3 regions of the Paenibacillus sp. YSY-4.3 genome follow, and region 3 is predicted to be linked to each of the others. Evidence: riboswitches for the same ligand, from Rfam matches in the RefSeq annotation. Region 3 holds a riboswitch; each other region holds the start of a gene.

Region 1 (5,126 bases), on a different contig from region 3:
TGCGGTAATCCCCCCAATGCCAACGATCGGCAATTTGATCCCTTGCGCCCGCATCTCCTGGATCATGCCTGTACCCTGCACCGGGCTCGCGTCATCCTTGGAGATCGTCGGGTAGATCGGGCCAACGCCGATGTAATCGGCGCCGTTAACAAGCGCCGTCCGCGCCTCCTTCACCGTGTGCGCGGACACGCCGAGGATACGGTTGCCGATCCGGGCGCGAACAACGCCCGCGGATTCATCATCCTGCCCAACATGGATGCCGTCCGCCCCGATACGAGCGGCGAGCTCCACGTCATCGTTGACGATGAAAGGCACCCCGGCGCGGCGACAGGCCGCTTGCAGCTCGAGAGCGAGCGCAAGCTTGGCCTCCCCGGTCAGCGCGCCAGGGCCCTTCTCGCGGAACTGGATCATCGTTGCGCCCCCGCTTAACGCTTCTTCTACGACGCGCAGCGGCTCCTCCCGGCAGTTCACACTGCCGACGACCAGGTACATCCGCAAGTACCGGCGCATTTGCTCAGGAGAGATGCTGCCGCCGCTCATCGCTCCTGCTCTCTTCTGCGGCGATACGCCCAATGGTTCGTCGGGCCATGCCCCTGGCCCAGCTCTAGGCTATCCTCGATCGCTGCCTGGATATAACCGCGGGCCATCTGCACCGCCTCCAGCACCGGCAATCCCTTCGCCAGTCCGGCCGTTATCGCTGCAGAATAAGTACAGCCCGTTCCATGCGTGTGAACGGTATGAATCCGTTGTCCCGTCAATTCCGTGCACGAAGCTCCATCATAGATCAGGTCAACCACCTGCTCGCCGTCTTCATCATGCCCGCCCTTGATCACAGCGACGGCCGGGCCATAAGCGCAGATGCGCTTGGCCGCCTCGCGGCGATCCGCCATCGTGCGGATGCTCATGCCGGACAATGCCTCGGCTTCCGGGATGTTCGGCGTGACGATCAGCGCCAGCGGCAGAAGCTGCTCCTTCATCGCCCGTACCGCCTCCGGCAGCAGCAAATCCGCTCCGCCCTTAGCGATCATCACCGGATCGACGACGACATTGCGCCAGCCATGCTCCCGGATGCGTCCAGCCACCGCCTCAATAATCTCGGCGCTAAACAGCATCCCCGTCTTCAGGGCATCGACGCCAAGATCGGTGCTTACCGCATCGATTTGCTCTGCAGCAGCTTGTGGCGGCAGCGGGTACACGCCCTGAACGCCCAGCGTATTCTGCACCGTGATAGCCGTAATGGCCGACATGCCGAAGACATCCAGCTCCTGGAACGTCTTGAGATCGGCCTGTATGCCCGCACCGCCTCCGCTATCCGACCCTGCAATGGTAAGTGCTCTGGCTATGCTCATACAAGTTCCTCCCCTGTGGCGGAAGTCTCAAATTCGCGTACCGCGGCATGTCCCTTCAGGGAATGCGGATGCAGCTTGGCCAGCTCGTCGAGGAAGGCGATCTGAAAGCTGCCGGGGCCGATTTCAGATGTGCGCTCGGCCGCCCGGGAAGCCGCAGCGCCGTAGAATGCCAGCCCTGCCGTGCCGGCCAGCAACAAATCCTTCTCCACCGCAGCAAAAGCGCCCAGTACCGATGTCAGCAGGCAGCCTGCTCCCGTCACCTGGGTCAGCAGCGCATCCCCGCCGCTGACGACCCTGCACCGGCTGCCGTCTGAAATGACATCTTCCTTGCCTGTAATCGCTACGACCGCATTCAGTTGCCGCGCTGCCCGCAGCCCTAGCTGTGCGTTCTCATTGTCGGCGCTGTCTCCAGCGTCAACGCCCTTGATCTCGCGCGTCTCGCCGATGAGGTTGGCAATCTCCGCCGCATTTCCCCGCACGAGGGATATCTTTACCTCGCGGAGAATCCGCAGCGCCGACTCCGTGCGGAACGCCGTAGCCCCGACCCCAACCGGATCCAGCAGCACCGGTACGCCATGCGCATTCGCCGATTTTCCCGCAATGATCATCGCCTCGACCTGCTCCTTCGTCAATGTGCCGATGTTGAGCACGAGCGCCCCGGCGATTTGGGCCATGTCGGCCACTTCCTCCGGCGCATAAGCCATGACGGGAGACGCCCCAAGAGCATACAGCCCGTTCGCGGTAAAATTGGTCACAACCACGTTGGTCATATTATGAATGAGCGGTTTAGTTCTCTGAACCTTCGTAAGAAGTGCCGTTATATCGTTTTCAAGTGTACTCATTATGATCTGCCTCACTTCTTTTTGTAAGAATGATAGATTATGCCTTCGACATATAGGAGCCTTCCCCTACAGGGCGTATTCAGCCGTACTCATGGACACTGGCCAATCCTGAACGTTATAAGCCATATCCCAGAACATGTACTCGAGCTGGCAGCTCAGCAAATAGTGCTCGGTCATTTTTTTGCGCTCCAGCTCGGTCGTAATTTCCGCCCATTTGTCCAGACGCTCACAGAACTTAGCAGTCGTATTCGTCCTTGTCGCATAGAAATGAATCCACTCATAGAAAGGATGCGCTTCGGTTGGCTGCACTTCTTTCATCAGCTTCTCACCGATCTCCAGGTAAGTCCATGGACACGGCAGCAGCACCGCCATAATTTCAGCCAGGCTTCCTTCATGCGCAACATTCAGCATATGGCGGATATAATGATGCGCTCCCGGAGCCAGTGCATATCCTTGCATTTGATCATAGCTGACTCCGGCAACCGCACAGAAGTTATTATGCGGATGAACTTCGCTGTTCAGAATAAAAGAAATTTGCTGGTTAAACATTTCGATCTCATCGCGGCTCGAGCATTTGGATATGGCAATGCCGTAAATCCGCATATAAGCCGTTAAATACTCATGATCCTGCTTGACGTAATGAATGAGCTGCTCCTTCTGCAAGTCGCCGTTAGCGATTCCTCTCACAAAAGGGTGTTCAAAAATTGCCTGAAAAATACCATCGGCCTTCTGTCGAAGCTCCTGCGTAAAACTCATTGTTCTCCACCTCCGGATATAATGTGAACATGACCAGGAAGCCATTAGGGATGACGCCGCACATTTTTAAATACCAAAAAGGCCGCTCCATCAATGGAGCGGCCTCATTCAACATCACCTTTACACGGACAGCAAGCTGCTGTAATAAGTGTCAGACATTGGATTCCGACTCCACTTTCCTACGCTAGTACGAACTAGATCAGGTTCAAAGGGTCCAAGATAAGATCTTGTCTCAGCCGCTGACGGCTCCCCTAGTGGACTTCCTATTCATTTTCACTATTACTGTATCTGTCTTTACAAGAGTTGTCAAATTTTTGATATTTCAAATTATTTGCCGCAGCATTTTTTGTACTTGAGGCCGCTGCCGCATGGGCATGGCTCGTTGCGGCCGATCTTGGTGACGGACACCTGGCTTTTGTTCAATGGACTTAGCTGGCGATGTGCCGATCTCAGCTCCACATTGCCGAAAATCCGGTTCATCGCGAACGGAGTATGGCCTCTATGGATCCACAGTCTTGTATGGTTATATACATCGTTCATCAGAGCGACAACGGTATCGGCCTGCTCCATGCTTTGGAATTTCAGACCTCGTCTCTCAAATTCATGGATCAACTCGCCCGAAGTCGCTTGCATCGTACAGGCTAGCTGAATATCGTCGATAAGATAGTCGACCAATTCCGCATCCCGGGAAATTTCCTTCATCACATACGCTCTCAGCTTCGATAGCTGCGGCGTCATCTCGAAGTAATCTTCTTCGGCATATTTCAACAGCTCTTCGCGCTTCGGAATGAAATGCGGCTTGCCTTTAATCTGCGACAACAGCTCTTTAAAATCTCCTTGCGATTCCTCAAGAGACAAATATCCATCAATGATGAAACCCTCAGCTATCGTGTAATTCTGTTCTCTGCTCGTTAGCTCTCCGAATAGCTCCTTGAATCGTTTCTGATCGAGCTGCTCACTGTTCTGCGCATTATAAATTTCAATAAGCTTGTCCGGCTCAATCGCGCCGAATAAGTGGGTTGTAGCTAATATATACTCATGAACGAGCTGCGCACCCGCTCGTTGTTGGTGGAAATTCACGTGGTCCAGCTTGGCGTAAGCTTCTCTAATCTCATCCGGCATGACGATATAAAGCTGGCCCTCGCTGAAATAAGTAAATACGAGCCCACGGTTCATAAGATACCAATAGTGCTCGATCAGAATGAGATTGTTCTGCAGAACAGGTTGACGAAGAAGCGATTCGAACAATTGCCATTCCAGGCTGCTGGTCATCAGCAGAGCTGATTGCAAATGCTCCGCGTCGGTCATATAGGCTGTCAGCGCTTCTATTAATTCCTGCTTTTTCATCTTGGAACGTCCAGGCAAATTGCAGGCCGAAGCAAGCGCAGACAAACGAACCTTCGTCAGATCTTGAAGAATGTCAGGCAGACTTGTCGTTACTTCCCCGATAATCGCATGCTGGATATTCATTTGTTCAAGCATTTCATTATAATCTTCCAAGTTCAGTTCTCCTCTTTCAATTCCTTGTTTCCTTTGTATTTCCCATTGTATCGCATCAGTCATAAATCCACCGGATATCCCACTATTTCGGGCTCAACTACATATACTACCACACAAATGGCGTCTAGGAGAGGAATTCTCAGCAAATTTCATAATTTTCATTAGCAGAAATTATTGTTCGCGGTGTTATTAATAGCATATAATCCCTTTAAAGCCAAAGTATTCACTTCCAAAATATGGACTTGAAGGATTGCGGGCCATCCGTTATCGTCAATGGTTGATCAGGTATCTTCGTCAGATCGTTCAAACATTTTCAACAAACAGAGGTGATATGAACTTGGATAGAGACAACAAGATCAGAGAACTGGAGGAAGATTTACGAAGGATAAGCGAACAACTGTCTGAGCTGAAACACGGCCAGGGATATGCATCATCCCCCCTGAACCCGCCCGCTGAAAAGGAAGCAGTCCATGATCCGGCCCTTGAATCGTCTCTTCGAGCGCAGCAGCAGGGTCAGCAGTCCGGGCCGCCGCCGTGGAACCCGCAGAGCTCACAACAGCAGGAGCACCAACACGATCAACATCTACAACAGCAACAACTGCATCAGCAGCAAGTGCCGCAACACATTCAACAACAGTACGATCAACAAGGGCAGTCCCAAAATCATGGCACCTTCCCT
Region 2 (5,126 bases), on a different contig from region 3:
TTAGTATATTCCTCCAAGAACAGGAGAGGCTGGATCACGGATAGAGTCACCAAGGAGAACATCCCGGCTTGGCTGCATCGCAGGTTCATTCAAACCCCTTATCTCATACAACAGCGCATTCCGCTTGCCGAATACGATGCCAGGCCGCTGGATCTGCGCGTAACCGTTCAACGCGGCGCTTTTGGCGCATGGGGCATTACCGGGATATTCGTCAAGATCGCTCCCCAAAACAGCTTTCTCTCTAACATTGGCAAAGGGGGACGCCCGTACCCCGTCGGACTGCTGACGCAATGTCTTCCCGCTAGAACTGTACCGGATATCCTTTACCATGTCGAACATTTATCGCTCACCATTGCGAGGCATTTGTCCTCGCGCCTGCCTCTGCTCGCAGACCTCGGGATCGACATCGGCTTGACGCAGGAAGGACAACTCTATTTCATCGAATGCAACGGCAGGGATCAGCGTTACGGCTTCAGAAAAGCCGGATTGACGGATATTTGGAAAGATACGTATCAACGGCCTATGGATTTTGCCAGATATTTATTTGACCGTGATCAGTCAAAACTGACCTAACCAAATAGAAGTCCAAATCCGCACTGAGCGAATCTGGACTTCTATTGGTTATTGTTATTCAGTATCGTACATCCGTGATACCGAATAGCGGATATATGATAGCTAGGTTAAAAGCCGCTGCCATTGCCAGACACAGCAGGAGCAGCAGCCCTAGGTCGTATAGCGTAAACTGGGAGGTATAATAATAAGTCCTGCGCCGACTATTGTGGAACGCCTTTGATTCCATAGCTACCGCTACGCGGTGAGCCCGGCGAATGCTTTGCGACAACAGCGGTACAGCATACAGCTTGGTTTGCTCGATCCAGCCGCGGATGCCGCGGCTATGCCGGACACCCCGAATCTTGAGAGCGCTGCGCCGGATTTGGAACTCCTCCCATACCATCGGCAGCAGCCGAACCGAGGCCATAAAGCTGTACGCGTATTTCGGAGCAAGCTTCACCTTCTGCATCAGGGCATAGAACAAGGCGACAGAAGAGGTCGTCAGTACATACAGCAGCCCCTCCGCGGCAAAAGTCACCGATTTGAAGCCGATATGGATGCCACGATAGAAGCTTTCCTCCGATATGCGGATGATTCCCCATTTCCACCAAAGCGTATCCCCTTTGCCAAAGAGAATCATCGTAATGGAAGAGGATACAAATACGAACAGCAACGGGAGAAGCAGCAGCATGATCTTCCACGGAGGATGGCCGCTCATCAGAAAAAGTACAAGAAAGACAGCTATTGCCTGGTAAGCAATGAAATCCAAGCTGTGCGTGAATAAGGTCAACAGGAACAGCAGCACGATCATCCCCAGCTTGGCAGCAGGGTTAGCCCGGTGCAGCCAGGTCGTTCGTCTAGGTGTTAGAAATTGTTTCATCGGTTCCCCTCTTCCTGCTTGAGACGCCTTATACGCTCTCCCCGCTCCGTCCATCGCTGGGATACGATTCTTCCTTCCCGGACTTCCCAACGCTGGGTTGCGACGATATCCGCAATCTTCTCCTCGTGCGTAACCATCACGATCGAGGTCCCTTGACGACGCAGCTTCTCGCAAACCTGCAGGATCGCAAAGGTATTGACGGCATCCTGCCCGAAGGTTGGTTCATCCAGCAGCAGAATGGGTTTATTCAGCACCGCGGCGCCAGCCACGCTTAATCTCCGCTTTTGTCCGAGAGAGAGCTGATAAGGGTGACGGTGGTTCAGCCCCTCGAGGCCGAAGGTCAGTAAAGCCTCATCGACTCGCTCCTTCACGAGCTTCTCCGTTAATCCCTCCAGCCGCAAGGAAAAAGCAATTTCCTCCGCCACATGCTCAGCGACGAATTGAAACTCGGGATTCTGGAACACAAAGCCGATGCGGGATGCAGCCAGCTCCACGTGCTTATCGCGCTTGTTTCTGCGCCATCGGCTCTTCCTTGCGGTCCGGTCGGATTGCCTATTATCCAAAGGCTCTCCTTGCAGCAAATAATTTCCTTCCGAGCGGAGCAGCCCCATCAGGCTCAGCAGCAGCGAGCTCTTTCCCGCCCCGTTAGGCCCGGTAATCGCAATGAAATCGCCTGGAGAAACCGTGGCATGCTCAATCTCAATCACCGGCCTGCCATGCCTTAGGCCTGTGAACCGGGATACCTCCAGCAGCTTCCCGGCAGAGAGCGATGCCGGCTGCTCCTGAGGAACCGGTTCAAGAAGCGCTTCTCCCTCGGGCGATAAGAAGTAGTGCTCCCATACGCCGGGATACCAAATACCGAACTCCTTCAGCTCAGATTGATACGTGCCGAATACCTCTTGCGGCGCCCCATGTCCGAGCAGTTGCCCTTCCGGGCCAAAAAGAATGACCCGATCGACAAAGCCGGCAATTTCCTCGATCCGATGCTCGACGATAATCAGCGTCCGATCCGGGGAAACCTTCTTGACCGTATCCCAAATCTGTTCCCGGCCTTCCGGGTCAAGCAGCGCGGAAGGCTCGTCCAGGAACAGCACCTGGGGATTGGAGAGCAACACGGAGGCCAGAGCCAGCCGCTGCTTCATCCCCTGGGACAAGGTGTCGATTTGGACATGCAGCTCCGGCAACTGAAGGCCGACTGCCTGAAGAACCTCTTCCATTCTTCCCAGCATTTCATTTTGCGGAACAGCCAGATTTTCGAGAACAAAAGCTAGCTCCTCATCGACATACGGCATGCAAAATTGGGTATCCGGGTCTTGGAATACAAATCCCCAGGATGGCGGCTGTATCCGATCCTCGCAGCGCATCGGCACCTCGACAAGCGAAGGAATAATACCAGAGAGCACCTGCAGCAGGGTAGACTTCCCACTCCCGCTCGGACCGAGCAGCAATACCTTCTCTCCCTGCCGTACATGAATAGTAAGATCTTTAAAAATGAAGCGTTCTTCACCCGGAAATTTAAGCCGCAGCCCAGTTACGCCAGCTGCTATAGCCGCTGCCCCGTTCTGCTGGTCGCTTACCGCGGCGGATGTCAATATAGGCATCATCGCTTAATCGTCCAGCGCCGCATAATCTTTGTCTTCCACAGGCCGCAGCAGATTGGTTACTCCCGTGGCCTCTACCGCCTTCACAATCGCATATGCCAGATATCCGCAAATCAGGGCGGAGCTGACGGCGCGCATGCCGTATTTGGCAATCAGCAGCCAAGTCTGGTAATCCTGGATGTATCCATAATAAATGTCCGGAATCAACGAACCTACCGCCGCGGCTATACCTGCCAAAGCCGCCACAGCTGCTGAATAGTTCTTGTAGCGGAATGCCGCAAAAACCAGCTCAGCGCCCAGCCCTTGGAGCACGCTGTACATTACAAGCTGTATCCCCCACTCGCTGCCGAACAATATCGATACGTGCGCCGCGGCAATTTCGGCGATTAGCGCTACACCGGGCTTGCGGATCAGTAGAAACACCAGTGTAGACGCCATAAACCACATGCCATAGACGAGTTCATCCGCCTGCGGGAAAAACGAAAACAAATTATATACCGCGCTCCAAAAATAATAAACTACCCCCAGGACGATCGATACGAAAATCGTTACGAGCAGATCGCTCAGCTTCAACCCCCGGCCGCCTTTTCTTTGTACTGCTTCTTGCATTACGGTCATCTCCCCTTCTTCTTCCTTCTTTGAATTAGTATGGCTAAAAAACAAAAAAACCGCTGGATATGCTCAGGCGGCTGTATGAGTTCATAGGCACGAAAAAACCTTGAACAACGGATTATCTACGCTGGCATTATCCAGATCAGATTAACGGTCAGCAGTGGATTGTACTGCAATCTCAGCCTGATTCCCTCAAGCTCCCGTATCACTATGCGATTGATTTAACCATACAACAAGAGATGCTGCAGTAGCAAGCATTATTTAAATATTACAGCTTCGTTGTTGATTTAGTTTGTATTATATGTCAATATAGTCGGAAATGGAAAACGGCAGCACCATTGTTCAGCACAGGAATTAGGGGGAACCAATTTGACCGCAAAATGGATGAAATGGATGACGGAGCTTACCTCCCGGAAATGGATCTCCCGGCTGATGGGTCGGTTCTCACACTCAGAAGCAAGCCGGCTTCTTATACCTACTTTCGCTAAATCCTATGGCATTCCGCTGCATGAGGCCGAGAAGGACATTAAAGAATACCGGACATTGAACGAATTCTTCACACGCAAGCTTAAGCCGGACATGCGCCCGATTCATTCCCTCCCGGAGGGATTGATCAGCCCCGTCGATTCATTAATTACCGCGATGGGAGAAATTCGGGCGGGAACAATTCTCAACGTAAAGGGCCAAGACTATTCTTTGGAGGAATTGCTTAATTACTCTCCACGCACGGAAACCTATAATCACGGTTTTTTCTTCGTGCTTTACCTTAGTCCGACCGACTATCACCGCATTCATGCCCCCATAACGGGGAACAAGCTGGAAAGTGAGCATATTAAAGGGAAGGTCTATCCAGTCAACGACTTTGGAATGAGAAATATGCGGAGGGTACTCAGCCGCAACGAGCGGCTTATCACTTACATTTCCCACGATCTAGGAGAAGTTGCCGTCGTTAAAGTTGGGGCTATGAACGTAAGCAGCATCAAATATACAGATTCCGAGGCGAAGCATTGGAACCGGGGTGACGATATGGCTTATTTCGAATTCGGCTCGACCGTCGTCCTGCTAGTCGAGAACGGTACATTTGAGCCGCTTCCTGAGCTTGCCCCGGGCTCTAAGGTCAAGATGGGAGAGCCTTTAGGGAGGTTCTACCCCGCCGGCAAGCGCAGCACAACAGTCAAATCTTGACTTGAACGGAGACAACGAAATTTCTTATATCTTTCACCAAGCAGGCCGCCCTTCATTTAATGGAGACGGCCTGCTATTATCTTACGGCTATAACGCCCGCTTGCCTTCGCCTTACTCCACGGTAATCCTGCCAACTTGTGTTTGCAGCAAGATCTCCCCTCCGCCGCCATTGACCTGGCTCGTTCCTTCCGCAGCTCCGGTGATTTTTCCTACCTCATTCTTAATAACAAGCGTGCACTGCACAGCATCGTCCAGGGCTGCATTAATATTTCCGATCTCCGTTTTGACATTAAGCT
Region 3 (5,126 bases):
GTGACGATCAATATATAAATCAGGCTGACGGAAATGGTGACCGGGTCGAAGGCGAGCGACAGCAGAATAACCCCTATAATGACGGTGAGTCCTTTGATCGAGGGATTCATTTCATTCAAGAACCCGCCAAATGCGCCTGATCGTATCATACGAGAACCTCCCCACAGGTATCTTGTGTTCTTTGGAGCGCTGATCTCAGCTTATTTTTCAAATGGGCTGTGAGCGGAGGGACGAGCTTATGCGCCCGAAGCTGCTCCTCAGGCCAATCCCATAATTCTTCAGGGCGTCCGTCCCATTGAATGCTCCCCTCGCCCAGCACGATGACCCGATCGGCAAATTGCTGGACAAGCTCCATATCATGGGTAATCATGATGACGGTCAGTCCGCGGTCTACCCGGGCGCGCAGCGAATTCATCAGCTCCAGGGCCGAGTAGGCATCCTGGCCGAAGGTCGGCTCGTCGCACAGCAGCACCTGCTGTTCCTCGGACAACATCGCGGCTACGCTTAATCGGCGTTTTTGCCCTTGACTGAGGGCGAAGGGACTGAAATCACGGCGATGTTGCAGGCGATATTGCTCAAGCTGTGAATTGACCCGTTCGGATACCGCCTCCTCGGGCAGTTTCTGCAGCCGCAGGCCAAAGGCCAGCTCGTCATAGACGGTATCAGTGACGAATTGATGCTCCGGATGCTGGAAAATAAGGCCGACGCGCTTTCGCAGCTCATGCTCCGGCCAATCCGGCAAAGGTTGGCCGGAGAAGTTGATTCTGCCGGAGGACGGCTCTAATATCCCGGACAAGAGAGCGGCGAGAGTCGACTTCCCCGCCCCGTTCTGGCCGACGAGTGCAATGAACTGCCCGGCCGGGATCGATAGGGACAGCCGGTCAAGGATTTTCTTTCCGCCGCTGCGCTCGAAGGAAAGGCTATCGATCAACAGCAAGCCATCCTGGCCGTTTGGATCGGCGGATCCTCCGTCAGGCAGCACAGTCTGGAAGGTTTCGGTTTGCTCCAGCTGTTGAAGCAGCGTTCTTTTTACAGAGTCGGGTTTGCTCAGCCATAGCTCGGTCAATTCATCCCTGGTGATCGGCTGCCATGTAGGCTTCTTCTCTATTTGCAGCTGCTCGTGGAGGCGAACGGCTCCTGGCATCCATATCCCCAAATGTTGTGCTTCTTCTTTGGAATTGGCAAAATAGGTCCGCGGTTCTCCCTCGTACACAAGTTTTCCACCCGTACCCATCACGGCAAGGCGGTCTACATAAGGCATCCAGGCATCAAGCTGGTGCTCAATAAGCAAGATACTCATTTGCCGCTGCTTGCGAATAGAGTGAATGAGACCGGCCAGCTGCGAGCAGGCGAGCGGATCCAGATTGGATGTAGGCTCGTCAAGGATGAGCACTTGCGGATTCAGGGCTAATGCGCAGGCCAGTGCCAGCCGCTGCTTCATTCCTCCAGATAAAGTATGGATATGTGCGTTCCGCCAGCCGGTCAGTTCGACAAGCTGCAGCGCTTCGTCAATCTTTGCGCTGATTTGTTCCCGCGGACAACCGATGTTCTCCAGGCAAAAAGCAAGCTCTTCCTCCACCTTGAGCATGCAAAATTGACTGTCCACATCTTGGAACACGATTCCTACCTGCTGCGCAATCTCCCCTGGGTCTTGTCCTTCGAGGGATTCGCCATGCAGATAAACGCCGCCAGTCACCAGGCTATCGATGGCTGAAGGATACACCCGGTTCAGGCAGAGGGCCAAGGAGCTTTTCCCGCAGCCGCCCGGGCCGAGAAGCAGCATTACTTCGCCTTGGTGCAAACGGAGAGAAATTGAGGAGAATACTAGCTCCTCCCCCTCCTCGCTAAAAGCCAGGGATAAATCTTTCGTCTCCAAAACAATCGGTTTATCCATCGTATCTTGATCCGGTAGCGCTGTATTCATTACAGCTTCACCGAAGTTCGTTTTTGATTAGCGTTTTGGGCTGCGGCCTTTCCAATGGGGAAGCTTCTCAGCACGCCTGTGCGGGCCAGCGCATCGGATATCCATTTACCCAACAGGCCGGCGATGACCGCTCCGCTGATAACCCGGACGATGAACATGGAGATGACAAGACCCGTGGACAATGCGGCAAACCCGGAATGGAAGAAGCCCCAAGCGAAGCTGAATACGGCGGCGCCTACGCCTGCTCCCATGAGCACTGGCGTGTTGTAGTAGCGGTATCTTACGGCGGCGAAGGCTGCTTCCGCGCCGAGACCTTGAATAAAGGCGGACAGGATCAGAATCGGGCCGGTGACGTTGCCGATCAATACCTCGATCGTTCCGGCGATCGTCTCGGACAGCAGGGCTGCTCCAGGTTTGCGCAAAATATAGGCCGAAATAATCGAAACGATAAACCATATGCCAAAGATGACCTCATATCCCATCGGACCCATAAAGCCGACGAGCACATTACCTACCTGCAGGAAAATCAAGTACACGACAGCAAATACGACAGACAGCGAGCTGAGAACGATAATGTCGCGAAGCTTCCAGGATGACATCCTTATTCCCCCTTCCTCTGCACATGATCCGGTTTAGTTGATGGACTGTTGCAGGAGATCGTCGCAGTCATGACTAGATGGGAGGTCTTGGTGCTCGAGGTGACGAAGGCGTTCTCGAGCGACCGGAAAACCTGATGGGCATTACCGTCCAAGCGGCTGGCGTAATGAATCCCGCCGGAGAACGTCCCCTCGGCTTCCGCAGCTTTTACCGCATCATAGATAACGTCCATATAGTGGGGCACCCCCATCGGATAGAGCGCGAATTGAGCTGCGGTATCTACCGAAGTGTCGTTCCCCTCGTTTAAGCGGACATCGTCCTCGGACATGTAGACGTCTCCTTCCGTATCTCCCGGGCAGCCGACGGAGAAAGTTGCGCTGAGCGCGACATGCTCGCCGCTCTTTGCCGCTTGAAGAAAGATGGATTTAACGACGTCGAACACATGCTCATGGCGGCCGCGCACGCAGGTGCTGACGTCATCGCTCTGAACCCAAACCTTGGACGTGTCGGTATGCTCCAGTGCTTCGAGAATGATCGGGACGAACCGGTCGCTCATCGGAAACAAAGAGAACCGGCAGCCGACGATGCGGCTGGTGCCGCAAGCCACAGCTTGAATGTTTTGCTCGATCGGATTGTTGTTCATGTTACTTTTCCTCCCTTGGATAAATTAATCATTGCCTGGAACGACAAAAAAACCGCACCCGAAGAGTGCGGTTTTATCGATCCAAGCCTGTGCTTGCTTTAATATATTAAAGTGAACATGCAGCGCTATTCATCGTTTCCCCGCACTTCCCCACGCTAGTATGATCTAGATCGGGTGTAAAGGGTTAACCGTTCCTCAATCGGGAACGATCTCTCAGCCAGCAAAGGCACCCCTAGTGCATTTCTCCGTTATGCGGTTGTCAATGGTTCCCATTATACAGAGTTCCATTAAATTGTAAAGACCTCGCCTAAATGAACTGGTCTATATTCTCGCAAATATTCATATTGTAACGGTAGAAGAGAGGACAAGGAGCGTGCGGATCGTGAACAAGGCGAAGATGACATTCCGGTTCGATGAACACGGGCGGGAAGCCCGCCATGCACAGGGGGCCTGGGACCAGCAGGGGATAAAACCCGTCCCCGCTCCAAGGCATGACAAGGAGCCTGAGCAATCGGATCAGGGACCCAAAGATATTACCACAGCTTACCGTGCGGTAGAAACGATGGACTATTGGGGAGATCCTTTTACGGATCATACCGGAACAGGGATTGCCGTATTTCCGGAGCACTCCGAACCAGGCGGCGGTGATTATTATTTTCGCCAAACGCGAACCTCCTGGTGGAAGGTTGCCGGCTCGCTGACCGGGGCGATCGTGACCGGGGCGCTCTTTGGATTCGTCGTTCTGTCGATGTTCAATCAGGAAATGTCGGTGCCGATCCCCGGAATTAGCGTGCCGAAGCAGGAGGCAGCCGGAGAAGCGGCAGATATCCCTGTGCTGGGCAGCCTAATCACGGAGGAACAGGCTCCGCTCGTGCAGGTCGTTCTGCCTTCGCAAAGCTATCATTTTCTGCAGTACGGCGTATTCAGCACGGCGGAAGGCGTCGCGCTAGCCCAGGAACAATTACGCTCCGCAGGCATCGCTGCTGCGCGGGATACCTTGGATGAGAAGCGGGTATACGCAGGAGTCTCCCCTAATCGCGAAGAAGCTAAATTGCTTAGCGGGAGGCTGAAAACGGGGGGTGTCCACCTTATTTTGCATGAGATTGCCTTGCCGGAATCCGTTACCGTGGAATATAAGGGGGATGCAGCATCCCTTCAGCAATATTTGGCGCAAAGCGCGGATCTCGCTTACATGCTGAGCTCCTCCTCGGCAGCTCTTCTGGGAGAAGCTACCCCTGAACGCCAGAGCCAGGAGGAGATCGGCCAGTTAAGGGAAAGCCATCAGTTGTGGACCAAGAGCGCTGCCTCGGTTCGGGGCAAACTGACATCTTCCGCAGAGGCTGCAGCGAAGGAAATGGAGAAGGCGATGAACAGTGCGGTCGAGGCGATGGAGGAATTTAATGAGAAGGGCGAGCAGACCATGCTCTGGGAAGTGCAAAATGAAGCGATGCGGTTCATTCTGGCAGAACAAGAGCTGGTCGGAGGCAAAGAGGGGCCGTGAACGAACAATCGAAAGGCAGGGAATTGGAAATAGTTGCCCCTGCCTTTTTTATGTTTGTATTGCCGATCAATTAACCTTATAATAATGAAGTGCTAAGTGTCAAAAAATGGCGAGGTTAACAGCTCTGAACTTATTCGGGCGAAGGCCGAGCAAAGGAGAATCCTAACTTGGAATTTGCAGCTTCATCATCGCGGCATGTAATATTGGCCTCGTCTTCACCACGCAGACGGGAATTGCTGGCTTCCTTACATATTCCGTTTGAGGTTATTCCAAGCGAAGCGGACGAAACTACACCGGAGCAATGGGAGCCGGAGCAAATCGTCATGGAGCTTGCGCTGCGCAAGGCCAAGGCGGTTCAAACATCGCTTGAGCAAGCATCGCGCGAAGCCGTGATCATCGGCAGCGACACGATCGTCGTCTTGGATGGACATGTGCTCGGCAAGCCCAAGGATGAAGCGAAG

Evidence for each region. Region 3 has a riboswitch for thiamine pyrophosphate ahead of ACYUJT_RS23665 (YkoF family thiamine/hydroxymethylpyrimidine-binding protein). Riboswitches for the same ligand answer to the same signal wherever they lie in the genome.
Region 1: it holds a riboswitch for thiamine pyrophosphate, as region 3 does, so the genes downstream of both, tenA (thiaminase II) here and ACYUJT_RS23665 (YkoF family thiamine/hydroxymethylpyrimidine-binding protein) in region 3, are expected to answer to the same signal.
Region 2: it holds a riboswitch for thiamine pyrophosphate, as region 3 does, so the genes downstream of both, ACYUJT_RS00745 (ECF transporter S component) here and ACYUJT_RS23665 (YkoF family thiamine/hydroxymethylpyrimidine-binding protein) in region 3, are expected to answer to the same signal.

The regions. Positions count from the first base shown of each region.
Region 1 is NZ_BAABMC010000001.1:23,867-28,992, reverse strand. Features, by position in the region: gene thiE (thiamine phosphate synthase) at 1-540, opposite strand, end outside; gene thiD (bifunctional hydroxymethylpyrimidine kinase/phosphomethylpyrimidine kinase) at 537-1,349, opposite strand; gene thiM (hydroxyethylthiazole kinase) at 1,346-2,191, opposite strand; gene tenA (thiaminase II) at 2,258-2,947, opposite strand; TPP riboswitch at 3,107-3,210, opposite strand; gene ACYUJT_RS00110 (SEC-C metal-binding domain-containing protein) at 3,275-4,447, opposite strand; gene ACYUJT_RS00105 (hypothetical protein) at 4,918-5,126, shown strand, end outside.
Region 2 is NZ_BAABMC010000001.1:175,608-180,733, reverse strand. Features, by position in the region: gene ACYUJT_RS00760 (YheC/YheD family endospore coat-associated protein) at 1-573, shown strand, start outside; gene ACYUJT_RS00755 (energy-coupling factor transporter transmembrane component T family protein) at 632-1,432, opposite strand; gene ACYUJT_RS00750 (ABC transporter ATP-binding protein) at 1,429-3,036, opposite strand; gene ACYUJT_RS00745 (ECF transporter S component) at 3,040-3,642, opposite strand; TPP riboswitch at 3,748-3,859, opposite strand; gene asd (archaetidylserine decarboxylase) at 4,015-4,830, shown strand; gene ACYUJT_RS00735 (DUF4097 family beta strand repeat-containing protein) at 4,942-5,126, opposite strand, start outside.
Region 3 is NZ_BAABMC010000012.1:51,790-56,915, forward strand. Features, by position in the region: gene ACYUJT_RS23650 (energy-coupling factor transporter transmembrane component T family protein) at 1-149, opposite strand, end outside; gene ACYUJT_RS23655 (ABC transporter ATP-binding protein) at 146-1,924, opposite strand; gene ACYUJT_RS23660 (ECF transporter S component) at 1,924-2,523, opposite strand; gene ACYUJT_RS23665 (YkoF family thiamine/hydroxymethylpyrimidine-binding protein) at 2,526-3,164, opposite strand; TPP riboswitch at 3,295-3,408, opposite strand; gene ACYUJT_RS23670 (SPOR domain-containing protein) at 3,547-4,665, shown strand; gene ACYUJT_RS23675 (Maf family protein) at 4,833-5,126, shown strand, end outside.